DNA from 4 places in the Brevibacillus humidisoli genome. Region 3 is predicted to be linked to each of the others. Evidence: riboswitches for the same ligand, from Rfam matches in the RefSeq annotation. Region 3 holds a riboswitch; each other region holds the start of a gene.

Evidence for each region. A riboswitch is a leader RNA that binds a small molecule or an ion and turns the genes downstream of it on or off. The one in region 3 is predicted to bind S-adenosylmethionine.
Region 1: another riboswitch for S-adenosylmethionine. It lies ahead of LOK74_RS14810 (pyridoxal phosphate-dependent aminotransferase); the one in region 3 lies ahead of LOK74_RS17080 (2,3-diketo-5-methylthiopentyl-1-phosphate enolase).
Region 2: another riboswitch for S-adenosylmethionine. It lies ahead of metH (methionine synthase); the one in region 3 lies ahead of LOK74_RS17080 (2,3-diketo-5-methylthiopentyl-1-phosphate enolase).
Region 4: another riboswitch for S-adenosylmethionine. It lies ahead of LOK74_RS17695 (PTS sugar transporter subunit IIA); the one in region 3 lies ahead of LOK74_RS17080 (2,3-diketo-5-methylthiopentyl-1-phosphate enolase).

The regions. Positions count from the first base shown of each region.
Region 1 covers NZ_CP087263.1:2,995,500-2,999,709, forward strand. Annotated here, with positions in the region: gene LOK74_RS14800 (family 1 encapsulin nanocompartment shell protein) at 1-403, shown strand, start outside; gene LOK74_RS14805 (hypothetical protein) at 556-1,026, opposite strand; gene LOK74_RS14810 (pyridoxal phosphate-dependent aminotransferase) at 1,387-2,568, opposite strand; SAM riboswitch class I at 2,645-2,755, opposite strand; gene LOK74_RS14815 (efflux RND transporter periplasmic adaptor subunit) at 2,846-4,081, opposite strand; gene LOK74_RS14820 (efflux RND transporter permease subunit) at 4,078-4,210, opposite strand, start outside.
Region 2 covers NZ_CP087263.1:2,271,358-2,275,567, forward strand. Annotated here, with positions in the region: gene metH (methionine synthase) at 1-2,060, opposite strand, end outside; SAM riboswitch class I at 2,167-2,264, opposite strand; gene LOK74_RS11310 (YjcZ family sporulation protein) at 2,447-2,551, shown strand; gene LOK74_RS11315 (hypothetical protein) at 2,671-3,168, shown strand; gene argS (arginine--tRNA ligase) at 3,347-4,210, shown strand, end outside.
Region 3 covers NZ_CP087263.1:3,478,228-3,482,437, forward strand. Annotated here, with positions in the region: gene mtnK (S-methyl-5-thioribose kinase) at 1-646, opposite strand, end outside; SAM riboswitch class I at 754-867, opposite strand; gene LOK74_RS17070 (YjcZ family sporulation protein) at 1,040-1,192, shown strand; gene LOK74_RS17075 (short-chain dehydrogenase) at 1,385-1,936, shown strand; SAM riboswitch class I at 2,056-2,178, shown strand; gene LOK74_RS17080 (2,3-diketo-5-methylthiopentyl-1-phosphate enolase) at 2,248-3,462, shown strand; gene LOK74_RS17085 (2-hydroxy-3-keto-5-methylthiopentenyl-1-phosphate phosphatase) at 3,459-4,136, shown strand; gene LOK74_RS17090 (methylthioribulose 1-phosphate dehydratase) at 4,133-4,210, shown strand, end outside.
Region 4 covers NZ_CP087263.1:3,620,159-3,624,368, forward strand. Annotated here, with positions in the region: gene LOK74_RS17685 (PTS galactitol transporter subunit IIC) at 90-1,481, opposite strand; gene LOK74_RS17690 (PTS sugar transporter subunit IIB) at 1,510-1,812, opposite strand; gene LOK74_RS17695 (PTS sugar transporter subunit IIA) at 1,863-2,336, opposite strand; SAM riboswitch class I at 2,503-2,611, opposite strand; gene LOK74_RS17700 (SDR family oxidoreductase) at 2,941-3,831, opposite strand; gene LOK74_RS17705 (SAP domain-containing protein) at 3,871-4,210, opposite strand, start outside.

The sequences.
Region 1 (4,210 bases), 480 kb from region 3:
CATCAAAAGCGATTGGATGGAATCGGGCAACGCCTTTGCCGATATCGTGGAAGCCCGCAACAAATTGTTGAAGATGGGCCACAGCGGCCCCTATGCCTTGGTCGTATCGCCAGAGCTGTACTCGCTGCTGCACAGAGTCCACAAAGGGACCAATGTACTGGAGATCGAGCACGTGCGCAGCCTGGTCACAGACGGGGTATACCAATCACCCGTCATTAAGGGTAAGGCAGGCGTACTGGTTGCCACCGGCCGTCACAATCTCGATCTGGCCATCGCTGAAGATTTTGACACGGCCTTCCTCGGCGACGAGCAGATGAACCACCTGTTCCGTGTATACGAGTGCGTGGTTCTGCGAATTAAGCGCCCCAGTGCGATTTGTACGTTGGAGGAAGCAGAGGGCTAATCACGGCAGGCTAATGACGTCGTGTTAATCACGGCAGTTAGTTTTGAACTTAGCTCAGTGGGAATATCCTAACCGGTTATGGAATGAAAACAAGCGGCACGCCTTTCACGGCTTGCCGCTTGTTTATGTACCACTTTTTATGAAAAGAAGCGCTAAGCGATCCGTACGACCTTTGTTTGCTCCCCGGATGGGAGGAATGGCAGATCAACGTGCTCTCTTGCCTGCTCCAGTCCCACATCCTGAACCAGTATCTGCACCTCTTCCTGAAACGGAGGCGTACAACTACCCTCGTTCAACTCACACAGACGCTTAAGATGACGCAGGCGCTCTGCCAGCTTTTGTTCCCGCATCCACTCGTTTTGCAGCTCGCATACATTCACGTGCCTGGCATCGGCGATCATGCCAATCTCGTTGACGTGTACGATCAAGCGCTGCCCCTCTTCGGTGACAAAGCCGATCGAACAAAACTGGGAAGCTGCCATTTCCAAACGCGTAATCACCGCATTCCGGTACTCCTCTCCGGAACGAAGGCGAAGCATGCCAGCCTCTACCGCACCGCCCACTTTTCGCTCATTGGCAATCACCGTATACATATCTGTGTAACCGTCGATCTGGTACCGCATAACGCCCTCCTGTGTACAGCGAAGATCAGTTCACATGATCAAGCGAAATGATACTCATTATCATTATCTGCAACCATCGTATAATGAAAATCATTATCTGTCAATATCAAGCTCACAGCAAGGAGTGTTGTTTCTGCATGAGTTTATCGTTAGTTTATCCAGACATACTCTTTTCTAACAAACCTCTTTTGGCTCTCGTTTACCCTATGCAGTTGCCCAGCAAAAGGTGAAAAATCGTCAAGACTCGACCCAATTTTCCGAATTTACTGTTTTCACGTGAAACAAAAAGTCAACCAAGTACCTGATTGACCTGATCATATGAAAATGCCCAGCAAGCCACAAGCGCTGCTGGACACCCTCCTATCGTCCTGCTGAAAACAGTTCCAATCTGGCGATTCGCTGGACAGCCTCGACCAATCGCTGCTCCGATGTCAACAATGCTACCCGAACGTAGTTTTCACCATGCTCACCGAATCCAATGCCCGGTGCTACCACAACGTGTGCCTTTTCCAGCAGCAGATCAGCAAACGCGGCTGACCCCATCTTGTCCGGCACCGGCAGCCAGGCAAAGAAAGAACCTTGCGAAGGCGACGCCTGCCAGCCGATCTGTCGCAAGCTGTCAAACAACGCATTGCGACGACTTTCATAGGTTTCGACCAGTTGGCGTACGCACTCCTGTGTATCGGTCATCGCCCGTACTGCCGCCATCTGTACAGCACCAAACAAACTGACAAAATAGTGATCCTGGAGCAGGTTCATCATGCGAACCAACTCCCGGTTGCCAACCATTGCACCGACACGCCATCCTGCCATGTTGTAAGTTTTGGACAGTGTGTAGAACTCCACCCCTACCTCTTTGGCGCCAGGGGTCTGCAGAAAGCTAACCGGCTTCTTGCCGTCGTAACTGATCGCACCATAGGCGAAATCGTGACATACGACGATCTCATGGCGCCGTGCAAAGCGGACTGTTTCCTCGAAAAACTGGATAGGGGCAGTAACCGCAGTTGGATTGTTCGGGTAGTTGAGGAACATCAATCTTGCCCTCTCCAGATCTGCCGGCGTCAGCTCACCGTAGCCGGGGAGAAACTGGTTCTCTTCCCGCAGCGGCATCATCACCATGCGCCCGCCGGATATTGCCACGCCCGACCAGTAGTCTGGATATCCCGGATCGGGCACCAATGCCACATCACCGGGGTCAAGCAACACCTGACAAATCTCGACAAGCCCGGTTTTGCTCCCAAACAAGATGGCGACCTCTTCTTCCGGATCGAGATCCACATCGAATTCCTGCTTGTACCAGTGGGCAACTGCTTCTTTCAGTTCCCGTCTGCCCTGGAACGGCGGATACTTGTGATGCATGGGATCGGCAGCCTGTCTCTGCAATTCTTCCACAATATGCGGGGGAGTCGGCAAGTCAGGATTCCCCTGCCCGAGGTTGATAATGTCATGCCCTTCCGCTATTACCTTGTTTACTTTGGCCACAAGAGTAGAAAAGAATTGCGTGGGTAGTTGATTCATGATGGAAGCGGGTCTGATGCGCATCGTCTGTCCTTCCTTTCAAGCCAAAGAATAAACCCCTTCTTCCATACAGAAGAAGGGGTATGCATCTGCCAGCACAGCCTTATCTGTCAGGAAGTACTCCTGCTGGATTTGGCACAGCATCTCGCTTGTGGGCGAGACCCGCTGCCGGGCTTCATAGGGCCAGTCCCTCCGCCTCTCTCGATAAGTGATCGACTTGTCAGATCGTTCTGTTTTCGATCTTTTTCTATACTAGCGGGGGGTTGCAGCAATGTCAATCCCCCCGTTTACAGCTGTTTGCTTACTTGTCGGTCTGCTGGATCTTGACCTTGGCGCCATCCTTCAGCATCGTCTGACCTTTTACGACTACTTGATCACCTTTATTCAAGCCGCTCAGGATCTCGATCTTGTCGCTTGACTCGGCCCCAGTGGTTACTTCCACCTGCTTGGCCTGATCACCTTCTACAATGTACGCATAACGCTTGCCATCCTGATCGAACACAGCCGTTCTCGATACAACCAGTGTCTTGGCATTCTCGGTGCCATCGCTCAGCTGCACATTTGCGACCATGTCAGACTTTAATTCACCTGTTGGATTGGGGATCGAGATTTCTACCGGGTATCCCTTGACCTGTTGATCCATCACCGGGCTGATCGCCGTTACACTAGCTTCCAGTTCTTTATCCAAAGCCGGCAGGTGAACCGTCACCTTGGAGCCAACCTGAAGCGTTGTAATCTCCTGTTCGGAAACGTTCACCTTGACCAGCAGCGGATCAGTGGTAACTAGCACGACTACCGGCATCTGTGGCGAGGCCATCTCTCCTACCGACCCTGAAACAGATGAGACTACGCCAGAGATAGGAGCCGTAACCGTTGAGTTGGCCAGTTGTTCCCTAGCGTTCTCCAGAGAGACTCGAGCCTGGTCAACCGAGGCTTGGGATACACCGATTCCCACTTGCTTCTGCGCTGCGTCGTAGGTAGCTTTTGCATTGTCATAGGCCGTTTGCGCATTGGTTACAGCCGATTTCGCCTGCTCATATTGCTGCTGAGAGATGGCACCCTGGCTGAATAACTGATTCATCCGTTGTTCATTCAGCTTCGCGTCTTTCAGCGCCTGCTCTGCCTGGGTCAGGCTGTTTTTAGCCTGCTCCACCCCTTGAGCGGAACTTGTATCGCTCTGCTTGAAGTTGGCCAATGCCAGCTTGTAAGCCGCTTCTGCCTGCTGCACGCTGTTCATCAGGTCCTGTTGATCCAGCTTGAACAGCACATCTCCCTGGCTCACTTTTTGTCCCAGTTCAACATTGAGTGTTTGAATCTTGCCGCTTACCTTAGGAGCGACCTGTACCGTCTTGCCTGGGGCAAGCGTGCCTGTCAAACCTGCTGCTACGCCAACCGATCCTTCGGTCAAACTCTCCACCTGTACCGGGATAGGCGCTTCTTCCTTCTGTTCCTCCACCGCAGTCGGTTGGGCACTACAGCCGGCTAACACCAATGTCAGCATCACAAAACTCGTCAGGTATTGTTTTACACGTCTCATATGTTTCCTCCTTCCAGACTCGGTCCGGCTTCTTCGGCGGCTGTTTTCAGGCCCCGGCGCTTGCGAAAGCGGAACCCACGAATCTTGCGTCCCCAATCGTCAAACAAGGTGTAGACGACCGGGATCAAG
Region 2 (4,210 bases), 1.2 Mb from region 3:
CTCTGCAGCACTTCGGCAACAATCAGTTGATTGTCGTTAAACAAACGCCCCACTTCTTCCATCCCGGCCATCAGCGGACCATTGATGATCTCTAGTGGCGCATACTTCTTGAGCGCTTCTTCCAAATCAGGAATCAACCCGTCTTTTGAGCCTTCTACCACATAGCGGGCCAACCGCTCTTCTAGGCTCAGCGTAGAGGTCTCCACTTTCACCGTCTGCTTTTTCTGTCGGTAAAACTCGGTAAAGGAGGCCAATGTCTGATCATTGGTCTCAAACAGCAGGGCTTCCGCCAGCCTACGCTCGTCCTCTGGAATCGATGCGTATCGTTCCAGCTTTTCCGTGTTGACAATCGCGTAATCCAATCCAGCTCGCGTCGTATGGTAGAGGTAGACGGCATTCAGCACCTCCCGACCGGCCGGCGGCAGCCCAAATGACACGTTGCTGACGCCGAGGATTGTCTTGCACTCCGGCATCGCCTGTTTGATCAAGCGGATCCCCTCAACTGTCTCCAGTGCAGAACCGATGTACTGCTCATCCCCTGTACCCACCGGAAAGACCAGCGGATCAAAGATGATATCCTGTGGATGAACCCCGTAGCGATTGACCAACAGGTCGTAGGAGCGTTTGGCGACCTCCAGTTTTCGCTCCCGGGTAACCGCCATCCCCTGTTCGTCGATCGTCCCCACTACGACTGCCGCACCGTATGTGTGGATCAGCGGGACCACCTGGGCAAAGCGCTCCTCTCCATCCTCCAGGTTGATCGAGTTGATAATCGCTTTCCCTTGTGAATGCTTCAGCCCTAGCTCCAATACCTTGGCGTCAGTCGAGTCCAGCATCAGCGGAGCTTTTACTTTTTTTACCGCGTATTGCAGGAACTGCTCCATATCGGCGTATTCGTCCCGGTCGGGGTCGGCCAGACAGATGTCGATGATCTGGGCCCCGCGCTTCACTTGGGCACGCGCAATATCAGACGCTTCTTCGTACTTGCCGTCCGCTATCAGCTGGCGGAACTTTCGCGAGCCGATAACATTGGTACGCTCTCCAACCAACAGCGGCCGATTGTCTTCCTCCACATACACCACATCGATACCGGAGACAGCGCTGAGATGCGGGGCAGCCTGACCACGCGGTTTGTATCCCTTTAATGCCTCTGACAGCGCGCGGATATGTTCGGGAGTCGTTCCACAGCAGCCGCCAGCGACATTCAACCAGCCGCGTTCAGCGAAGGCAGCCATTTTGGCGGCCAATCCCTGCGGCGATTCATGATAGTGTCCGTCCTCATCGGGCAGTCCGGCATTGGGGTAACAACTGACGCCACACTGCGCCAACTGTGACAACGTACGCAAATGATCACGCATGAACTCGGGCCCTGTCGCGCAGTTCAACCCGATCGTGACCGGATTTAAGTGTTCGATGGAGATATAGAATGACTCAATATTCTGACCAGCCAGCGTCGTACCCATCGGCTCGATTGTACCGGAGATCATCACCGGCACTTCCCGCTCCAACTCGGCAAATGCCTGCCGAATCCCGATGCCTGCTGCCTTTACGTTTAAGGTGTCCTGCGCCGTCTCCAACAGGAGGACGTCAACACCTCCAAGGATCAAGCCCTTCGCCTGTCGGCAATACGCTTCGACCAACTCTTCAAAAGTGACACCACCAGTCAGCGAGAGGGTCTTGGTCGTCGGTCCCATCGAACCGGCGACGAAGCGCGGCCAGTCTGGCGTTGAGTAGGCTGCTGCCGCTTCCTGGGCAATCCTGGCAGCCGCGATATTGATCTCCATATCTTTCTCCTGCACGTCGTATTCTGCGAGAACCACATTGGTGGCGCCAAATGTGTTGGTCTCGATGATATCGGCACCCGCTTCCAGATACTTCTCGTGGATGTACCGGATCACGTCAGGACGAGTCAGGTTTAACAACTCATTGCACCCCTCGTATTCCTCTCCACCGAAGTCGGCCGCGCTGAGATTGGCCTGCTGAAGCATGGTCCCCATCGCTCCATCAAGGACCAGGATCTTTCGCTGTAGTTGTTCCGTAAATCGTGTCGGTTTCACCATCTCTACTCCTTTTCATGAGACTTGGCTCGTAGACGAATAAAAAAATCCTCTTCTTACGCAAATAAGAAGAGGATTCTTCGACAGAATGTCATCTATGATCAATCCTCTCTTATCTTTCAAAGCGTCCGCTTTGCTGGAATTGGCACCTGATGTTCGGTTGCCGAGGTTTCATAGGGCCAGTCCCTCCACCTCTCTGGATAAGAGAATACATCCATAATCTTTTCTTTTTCCGTATGTTACCATCTAAATGCGAGAGCCGTCAATAGCAAAATCTCCCTAGGATTGCAGATTGCAGCCTTTTTTCGTGGTTATGGTCAAACGCCCACAACAAGATAGGTGTTCATGTATAAACTGAAGCATACCGGAAAGGAGGATGAAGAAACAAAATGAGTACGTCATACTGCAGCGGCGGGATCTTTAACAACTGTTTTGCCCTGGTGCTGGTTCTGTTCATCCTGCTCGTCATCGTAGGGGAATCAAAAGACTGCTAATGTTGCGGAAAGAGCCTGACGCAGACTCAGGCTCTTTCCCGTCTCAGGTTGACCATGCCCCTCGTGACGGTTATGCTGATGGTAAAAGCAGAACCATCAGCCAAAAAGGAGTAGAGAAGATGTCCCTCCCCGACACAATGGACAGACAAACATTCCTGGACAGCCTGGAAGTCGTACAGTCGTTGAAACAAACCGACTTCGAGACCTATCAAGTGGTCAAGGAACGAGGTACGGAGCGTCATTATCTGATGTATTCCTTCTACCACATCAACCTGTCCGAAGGCGGGCGTCGCGACGATTACCGATACTTCCTGCCACTCGCATCCGATGACGTACTGGCAATCGTGCTGGGAGAACAGCCGTATGAGTATCCCGAGCACTGGAAGCGTCTCTATTATCGGACAGGTACGGATGATCGTATCCTCCCGTTTGATCCCAGCGAAAACTTCGACCGAGAAAGGGAACAGGAGGCAGAACGGGAGATGCTGGATGCCTTGCTTCGCTACAAACGGGAGTGGAAGCAGGCAGATGACAAGGAAGCATTGACCAAAAAGCTGTTCTCCCAATTGGCAGAGATCGAGAAGCGGCATTCCAACGAAAGTGATTCATCCGAGTAAGCCACAAGCGAGGGAGAGTTGCAACTCCCTTGCTTGTTCGCTATAATAAAGCAGATCAACCGCATTTGTCTCATGCTACATAGCTGACATCACGAGAGCAAACCAATCCACCTCTCGTCTCTTCGTTTTGCGGAGGCGGGAGGTTTTTCTCGTAGCCAAGAAAGGATGGTAGAAAGTAGTGAGTTACAAACAGCAAGTGGCAACAAGCCTTCATGCTGCGCTGCAGAAGTTGGAGATTGCCGACTTTTCCCTGGAAAAGCTGGAGGAGATGCTGGAAACACCGCCCAATCCGCAGATGGGCGATATCGCCTTTCCGTGTTTCCAATTGGCAAAAGTGCTGCGCAAAGCACCTCCACAGATAGCCGCAGAACTGGCCGGATTGGTCAAAAGCGACTACCTTGACAAAGTAGAAGCAGTCGGACCATACATGAACGTCTTCCTCAACCGTTCGTTGGTAACGGCCGAGGTGATCGGGACGATAGCGAAAGAAGGTTCATCCTACGGCAATCGCAGCATCGGCCAAGGGCGCAACGTACCGATCGACTTGTCTTCCCCCAACATCGCCAAGCCGTTCTCCATGGGCCACCTCCGCTCTACCGTGATCGGCAATGCGATTGCCAACATTTTGGAAAAACACGGCTACCGTCCTGTTCGCATCAACCATCTCGGTGACTGGGGTACCCAGTTTGGCAAGCTGATCGTCGCCTACAAACGGTGGGGAGACGAAGAGAAAGTAAGAGCGAAGCCGATCAAGGAACTGCTGTCGCTCTACATCAAGTTCCACGAAGAAGCGGAAAAAGATGAATCGCTGGAAGAACAAGGGCGGGAATGGTTCAAGCGCCTGGAAGACGGCGATGAAGAAGCAAGGCAATTGTGGCAGTGGTTCCGTGACGAATCGCTAAAGGAATTCATGAAGATTTATAAACTGCTCGGTGTATCGTTTGACTCTACGCACGGAGAAGCTTTTTACAACGACAAGATGGATCGGGTCGTACGGCTGCTTGAGGAAAAAGATCTGTTGGTGGAGTCTAATGGTGCGCTG
Region 3 (4,210 bases):
CAAACTTGAGATGGGCGATTTCCCGCTTGAGCAATACATTGCCCCAGATTGCTTCCACATCGCTGCGAATCAACGGATTGAAGTCATTCGTATCCGCATCTTCATACGGATCAGTGAACACCAAATCCTCCGTTATTTTGCACAATTCGGGATTGATAAAGTTGCCAAGCAGCGCCTTTTTCTCATATGGATGGGCCCCCAAATCAGAGGTAAAAAACAAGGTGTGAGCCAAAAAACGGCCAATATGCTTGGCAAACAACGGGTAGCGGTTCCCCTCAATCAGCCCTTTCCGCATTATGATGTGATCGCTTAGATCCTCCATCACCGTCAAAGCCAGTTCCTCGTCATAATGATAAACTTCCGGCACCAGATCCGGAGCGTATTTGTACTGGATCCTCAACGCTTCACTCTCGATGCGGGCACGATCCAGGGTAAGCGGCCATGATTCACCGACTACTCTCGCATAAGGAAGTGCTTGTTTAACAATAACACTTTTGCCGCCCTTGTTGTCACAAATATGGAACACCAAATTCAGGTTACCGTCTCCGATCTCTCTGCTGACAAGCTCTGCGCCTTGTGCAAACAATCCAGGAAGCGCACGAACGTACTCGACAGCTTCCTGCTCCGATAATGCCCGATAAGCCATCATGCATACCCCTTTCAGATCGATTTGGTCACGTTATGACAATAAAAAAACCTCTTTTCCGGAGAAAAGAGGTTGTGTACGCATCGATTACAATACGTGTCGTCTCCCCCTTATCTTCCAGAATTCTTCGCTTCTGCAGGAATTAGCACCGTGCACGCCACTAGGGCATGTCGGTTGCTGGGTTTCATCGGGCCAGTCCCTCCACCGTCTCTGGATAAGGAATCCATTGTTTCTTCAGTTGTTCTTCCAGAATACCATAGATAATAAATGTATGGCATCTATCTTACACACTCTTGTAAAAGGTGTCAATTGGTTTGATTGCTTCCTGTTTCCTCCTGTCAGTAGCGCCCTTACCCGCAGTGCCCATCTTTTCCTTCTTCTGCACGATGCCCCATGCACATATCCCCTCGGTTACATACCCTGCTCGTAAGGGTGATACCCAAAAAGGAGGGATGTGCAGTGAGCGGAATCTTTAACGGCAATGGCTTCGCATTGGCTCTGGTGCTGTTCATTTTGCTGGTCATTGTCGGGGAAGCCGACGATTAATCTGCTGTCGCATGTTCAGCCCCCCTCTTGTATGAGGGGTTTTTTCGTTTCATCACGTCCGATTGCAGCACGGAAGTTGCAGAGTTACCGATCGGTATCCTGTGCTATGATGGGGAAGAACAGGGGCAGGGGGAAGATCACACAACTTCAGATGAACATGCAGCAGCCCCACGAACGAGAGGAGATTGGAAGATGCCAGGACACGCATTGGTTGTTGGGGGTACCGGCATGTTGGCCGATGTCTGCTTGTGGCTAGAGAGGGAGGACTATCATGTGTCGGTCATTGCCAGAAACCGGGAGAGGTTGGCCGCGCTTGTGGAGCGGGCGGAAAGACCAAACAGCATCACCTCGCTTGTCCTCGATTATACTGATGAGCAAGCTCTGCGCCGTCAACTGCGTACAACAATGGAGAAAAACGGTCCGATCGAACTGGCTGTCGCCTGGATACATTCTAACGCTCCCCGCGCCTTGCCCATATGTATAGAAGAACTGGCAGGGGCAGCGACCAGTTCCTGGAGGCTGTTTCACATCTGCGGCAGCAGAGCATACCGATCCCCGCAGCGTCCCGACCTACCGGAGCATTGTTGCTACCATCAGGTAATCCTGGGGTTTGTGCTGGAAGATAGGGGAAGCCGCTGGCTGACCAACAGTGAGATCGCAGAAGGCGTGATACGGGCGATCTCCTCCGGGAAGCAGGATAGCGTGGTCGGCCAGTTGGAGCCATGGGAAAAAAGACCATCTTGACCGCAAGCCGTCTTGCGGTACCCTACGGGTTGACTACGGAGCGAAAAGCGCTTATGATGTGTGTATCAAACCAGCAGGGGCGCTGCTGGAACCAATCAAATCAAACGGATATGAGAATGCTCTTATCGAGAGAAGGCAGAGGGACTGGCCCGATGAAGCCCGGCAACCGACGCGCTGAAAGTCCAGGCGCGAGACGGTGCTAAATCCTGCAGGTGCTGCAAGGCAGTCCTGAAAGATGAGAGGAGTAAACCAGCATGACTGCCTCCTCCTTCGCGAAGGAGGTTTTTTTGTTAAAAGGAGGACAATCGTTCGTGAGTGGAGATCGAATCCGCGTCACCTATCTGACGCAAGCAAAAGATCTGGATAAAAAAGCGGAAGCTATCGCCGTTGGCATGACCGTTGGTTCCTGGACCGACCTGCCTGCCGCCAAACAAGCTGAGCTGCATCCGTATCTAGGGGAAGCTGTATCTTCCGAGACCTTGGAAGAACTGCCGGATGGACATAAGCGTGGACTCATCCGCATCGACTATCCCGCAGGCAACTTCACGCCTGACATAGCCTCGCTATTGACCGGCGTGTTCGGCAAGCTGTCCATGGACGGCAAGATTAAACTGATCGATATCAAACTGCCCGAATCATTCGTCCAAGCTTTTCCCGGACCGCAGTTTGGCATCGATGGCATTTGCCAAAAACTGGGGGTTCACGACCGGCCGCTGCTGATGAGCATCTTCAAGTCATGTCTGGGACTTCCCTTTGACGACTTGAAAACTCAGTTTCGAGCGCAAGCTCTCGGTGGTGTCGACCTGGTAAAAGACGATGAAATCTTCTTTGTCGACGACAAAGCCCCGTTCCTGGACCGGATCCGGGAATTCGGGAAAATCGCCGATGAAGTGGCACAGCAAACAGGCAAGCCGATCCTCTATGCCGCCAACCTGACCGGCCCCGTCCATGAGCTGAACGAGCGGGCCAAGCGGGCTGTAGAGGCAGGGGCGCAATGCCTGCTGTTTAACGTGTTGGCATATGGGTATGACGCCCTGCATCGTCTCGCCGCCGATCCCGATATCACCATCCCTTTGATGGCGCATCCCGCCCTCGCCGGCGCGTATTACCCGTCGCCTGACTACGGCATTGCGACACCACTGCTGCTGGGCAAACTGATGCGCCTGGCCGGGGCAGACCTTGTTCTCTTCCCGTCCCCATACGGCAGTGTGGCCCTAGACAAGCAGGAAGCCCTACAGGTGGCAGCCAACCTGACAGATAGCGCTGTGCCGGTCAAGCAGGCTTTTCCTGTTCCTTCGGCTGGAATTCACCCTGGACTGGTGCCACAGTTGTACGAAGATTTTGGCCTGCAGCAGGTCGTCAATGCAGGCGGCGGCATCCACGGTCATCCCGGCGGCGCTGCAGATGGCGGACGTGCCTTCCGGGCGGCAATAGATGCTGTCGTAGCTGGTCAGACACTGGACGAAGCGGCCCAATCGTCCCAACCGTTGGCTGCGGCCCTGGCCAAGTGGGGAGGCCCAAGATGAGCAAACAACTGGTACTTTTCTGTGACTTCGACGGCACCATTACCGAAAAGGATAATATCGTCGCCATCATGCGCAAGTTCGCCCCGCCAGAGTGGGAAGGGTTGACCAAGCAGATCCTCAGCCAACAGATTAGCGTCCGTGAAGGGGTGGGTAAGCTGTTCGCGATGCTGCCCTCCTCGCGCAAACAGGAGATCGTCGACTACATCGTTGAGGAAGCCGCGATCCGTCCCGGTTTTGCCGAGTTTGTCCGATTCTGTGAGGAGAAACAGATCGAACTGCTGATCACCAGTGGCGGTATCGACTTTTTTGTCGAACCGATCCTGGCACCGTTTCGACTCAAAAACCAGGTCTATTGCAATGGCAGCGACTTTTCCGGCGAAACGATCACGATTACCTGGCCGCACCATTGTGACGAAAACTGCGACAACGACTGCGGCATGTGCAAGACATCGATTATCCGCCGCTACGATCCGGAGCGCTACTTCCGCGTCGTGATTGGCGACAGCATAACGGATCTGGCCGGAGCCAAAATCGCCGACTTCGTGATTGCCCGCTCGCTGCTGGAGCAGAAATGCGAAGAACTGGGACTGCGGTACCGCCCGTTTGCCACCTTCTACGATGTAATCGAATCATTAAATACGCTTTTAACGGAACAGGAAGTGATCACACCGTGACCATCACACTGGAGCAGCGCATGGATGCGTTTCGCAGGCTTGATGAGGCAAAACTCACCTTTGCCAAACGAGAC
Region 4 (4,210 bases), 140 kb from region 3:
TCCATCCTACACACGCTTTGCATCTTAACATGCCTTTACATCTTAACACGCTTTACAACCATCGCACGTTTCTCCACTCGCGACACGCTTTACGCCGCGCGAGAGTTCATATTCTCCATATAGCTGTAGAACGCTTCTTTCTTCTTCTTGAACAAGAAGTACGAGACCGCGTAAATCGCAATCACCAAGCCGATCAGCAGCCACGACTGGGAGAGGAAGGCGAGGAAGATCAGGCCAGCGATCGGTTTGGTCAGGATACCAAAGCTGGTGATCAGCAGCACGCCGGTAGGGATGCTTACCCCTACCTCTGTCGCGACCTGGGTAAAGATCGGTGCGGTATAAGTAGCCAGATAGAGTCCCAGGCTGAACCAGATCGTCCCGGAGACCAGCACCTTAAAGATGTTTCCGTTCATGATCGCAACCAATCCCTGTACCATGAATGGCAGCGCGATCAGGTCAACGACAGGCAGTACTTCGTTGCCAGGCAGGATCAGGGCCATCAGCACCATGATCGGGATTAGCGTGATACCGGAGATCAGCGTAGCAGCCTCACCATAGCCGGCCGCGTCGTTAACCCCGAGGTACCACTCGCGGGACTTGCTGCCCTGCTTTCCTTTTTTCTTGGCTGCCTCTGTCAGCGGCAGGAAGGCTTGCGCAAAGATACCGGATACTTTCGGGAAAATCGCCATCACAGCAGCAGTAGCCACACCGACAGTAGCGATTTCGCCCCAGGAGGCAAGCGTGCCCAGTTCTTTCAGGTTCCCCATGATGCCGAGGAACAAGCCGAGCAGCAGACCGAGCGCGATCGGTTCCCCGAGGAAGCCGAGCTTTTTCTGCAAATCGCTGGGGCTGAGGTTGATCTTGCCTGCACCCAGCTTGTCCAGAATCCAGTTCATCCCGATTCCGAACGGCACAGTCCCCACGTGGTGGAGCTGGACAATCGTACAGTTAGGATAATTGAAGTAAGTAGACCAGCGTCTGGCAATCATTTCAGAGAACAAAAGACTGTATAAGTTCAATACGATCATGCAGCCAATCGCCAGTGCCATGCTGTCGGTGATCAGGTAGATCATCGAACCCCATACCATGTACGAATAGTTGTTCCACAGGTCCCCTGGTTGGAAGATGTTGGTCCAACGAGCGAGGAACAGCACGATTTGCAGCAGGATTCCCAGACCGAGGAAGATCATTCCCACTTCGGTTGAGTAGGCGACGACGGCGGTAGCCTGCCAGCCGATGTCAAAGACGGGCAGCTTCACGCCAGTGCTCTCTACCATCTGCTGAACAACCGGCATAATAACAGGGATAAAGGCATTCAACAGCAGGGTGAATCCTTGCAGACCGATCCCGGCGTAGAGCGCGGCGAAAAACGCTTTTTTCACCTGCACCTTCAAAAAGAGGGCGACGATGAAGATGATAAACGGCACGAAGATCTGTGCGCCAAACGTGTCAAAAATCTGCTTCAGTGTTTCCAAAAACATGGTGGTTCCTCCTTGGTGTATTCAACTGTTATGCGTTGATTTGCTCAATCACTTTAAGTACTTCTTCCAAAAACCCTTCCTCGTCAAAACCGGTCAGGAATCCCACGGCGTTGATAGCGGGAATGCTTAGATTCTCCGGTACAGGGGTGGTGTAGGCGATGAAGTCATAGCTGCCCATCTCGGCGTAACTTTCCACCTGCTGCGGTTTCACTTCCGTCGTGGTGATCTTGTAGCCCTTCTCGGCCAGCGCTTCTTTCAACTTCTCGGCCACCATCGTGGAGCTGACTGTCCCCGAGCCACACACCGTCAATACGTTAAACGTTGTTTTCATCTTCGTTCCTCCATCCTTATTGGTAATCTTCCTGCGTTTGGCAATGGTCCTTATTTGGTCACCGTCTGTGCGCTTACGACGCCGCCTAACAGCTCGTACACGCGTTGTCTGGTCGTGGCCTCGCTGATCCCCAGCAGCAGCTCTTTGTCCTGAAACAGCTTCATGAAGTTGCGCAACAGCTGCAGATGTTCCTCCGGCTTGTGGATCGCCAGCATGACGACGATCTTTACGCCTACGGTAACGTCAGGGCTGCCCATCATGGAAAAAGAGACTGGTTCCTTCAGGGTCGCAACCGCTATCGCCGACTGGTTGACGTGAACCGGATCAGCGTGCGGGATGGCGACATAGACGCCTTCGCTGGGAAGTCCGGTCGGATGCAGCTTCTCCCGCTCCACGACTGCGTCCCGGAAGCTGTCCTTCACATACCCCCTGCTGTGCAGCAGAGCGGCCAATCGGCTCAGGATATCCTCCGCCTGCTCCGCTTCCGCCCCCAGCAGGATCAAATCTTCATCAAACGTACTCACAACCATTTCACTCCTTGTGCAACCCCTATTTTCTCGATGGGATAACTATGTTTTGTTTGTATACGAATGCCGCAGCCGCTGCCCTCCTCACCCCCGCGCATCAAAAAAGCCCTTCACTCACAAAAGAGAGAAGGGCTGTCATCCGGTTCAGGATTGATAGCAATTCTTCTCATCTTCGGAATGATTACACATTCACTCTGAAGTTGGCACCGCTGGCGAAGCGCCCGGTTGCCGAGGTTTCATCGGGTCAGTCCCTCAACCTCTCTCGATAAGAAAAGATTGCAAACTATTTATACGGTTGTAACATTGAACTCATTCTAGCCTGCTTGTCGAATTGTGTCAACTGATTTTTTGTCGACCGGCATCAGCAGTTGCCGCAACGTCTGCTGGTCGGCAGCATCGGCACCTAGCTTGCCAGCAGTATCAGCACCTAGCTGGTCAGTAGTATCGGTACGTGGGTCAGTCAGTAGTGCCGGTATGTGAGCCAGTTCCCGGTATGTGAGCCAGTTCTCGGTCTGTGAACCAGTCGGTAGTTCCCGATCTGTGAACCAGTCGGTAGTTCCGATCCTTGAGCCAGTCGGTGAATCTGCTCAGCTGCCCCGCCCTACGAGCTGGTCATCGTGCCGCCATTTACGTGGATGATCTGCCCCGTCACGTAGGAGGAATCTTCAGAGGCCAGGTAGACATAGGCCGGAGCAAGCTCGTAAGGCTGTCCAGCACGCTTCATCGGCGTCTCCGTGCCAAAGGTCGCTACCTGCTGTGCGGAAAAACTGGAGGGGATCAGGGGCGTCCAGATCGGGCCCGGCGCCACGCCATTCACGCGAATCCCTTGTGATACGAGAGAGCCGGACAAGGAACGGGTAAACGTGACGACAGCCCCTTGCGTAGTAGAGTAGTCGAGCAATTGTGTATTTCCTTCATACGCGGTGACGGAAGCAGTATTGATGATCGTACTTCTCGGCTGCAGATAAGGAAGCACCGCCTTGGTCATGTAAAAGAATGAAAAGATGTTCACTTCAAATGTCGTTCGCAACTGCTCGGCGGAGATGTCCAGAATGCTCTCCTGAGGGTATTGGACCGCCACATTGTTGACGAGCGTGTCGATCTTTCCGAAGGTCTCCAGGGTCTGCTGTGCGGTGTACTGGGAGAGCCGCTCATCCCGGATGTCGCCGGCGATCAATAAACAACGGCGGCCATACTGCTCCACCCGCTGCCTGGTCTCGGTGGCATCCACATGCTCATCGTAGTAGACCAGCACGGAGTCAGCCCCTTCTTTGGCAAACGCAATCGCCACCGCCCGCCCAATCCCGCTGTCCCCGCCGGTAATGATCGCCACTTTATCCTGCAGCTTCCCGCTTCCCTGATAACGCGGGTTGTCCGAGAGGGGTCTTGGCACCATGATGGCTTCGATGCCCGGATGACGGTCCTGATGCTGGGGAGGAAATGTGATCGGCACGTTTTCACATTGCCTGACCCAGCCTAGATACGGATACATAACCGGTTAAGCCTCCCTTTTGGGTATTTTCCCTGTACTCTATTCCGGCATCCGTTGATCTGTGCTACCTCCCGAGGCAGGCTTGGCAAACTGCTCAATCTCATCCTTAAACTCCTCCAGCAAAGCAGGCGTGTACCGCTTCTCTCCTTTTCGATCCCGTACCTTCCGCCAGAGGAAGGCGGCGATTTCCAGCTTGTTTTTCCACTGCTTCGACTGCGGATCGGCGTGGAACTCTTTTACGAAGCCGTTCCACTGATAGGTCTTGTCCTCAGCAGTAGGCGGATTGGCCTTGGTGTGATTCTTCTGGCGGCTGCTATCGTACACCGCAATCAGATCAGCCACCGTCATCTCTTGGTCATTCCGCTTCTCTGCGTCCCGC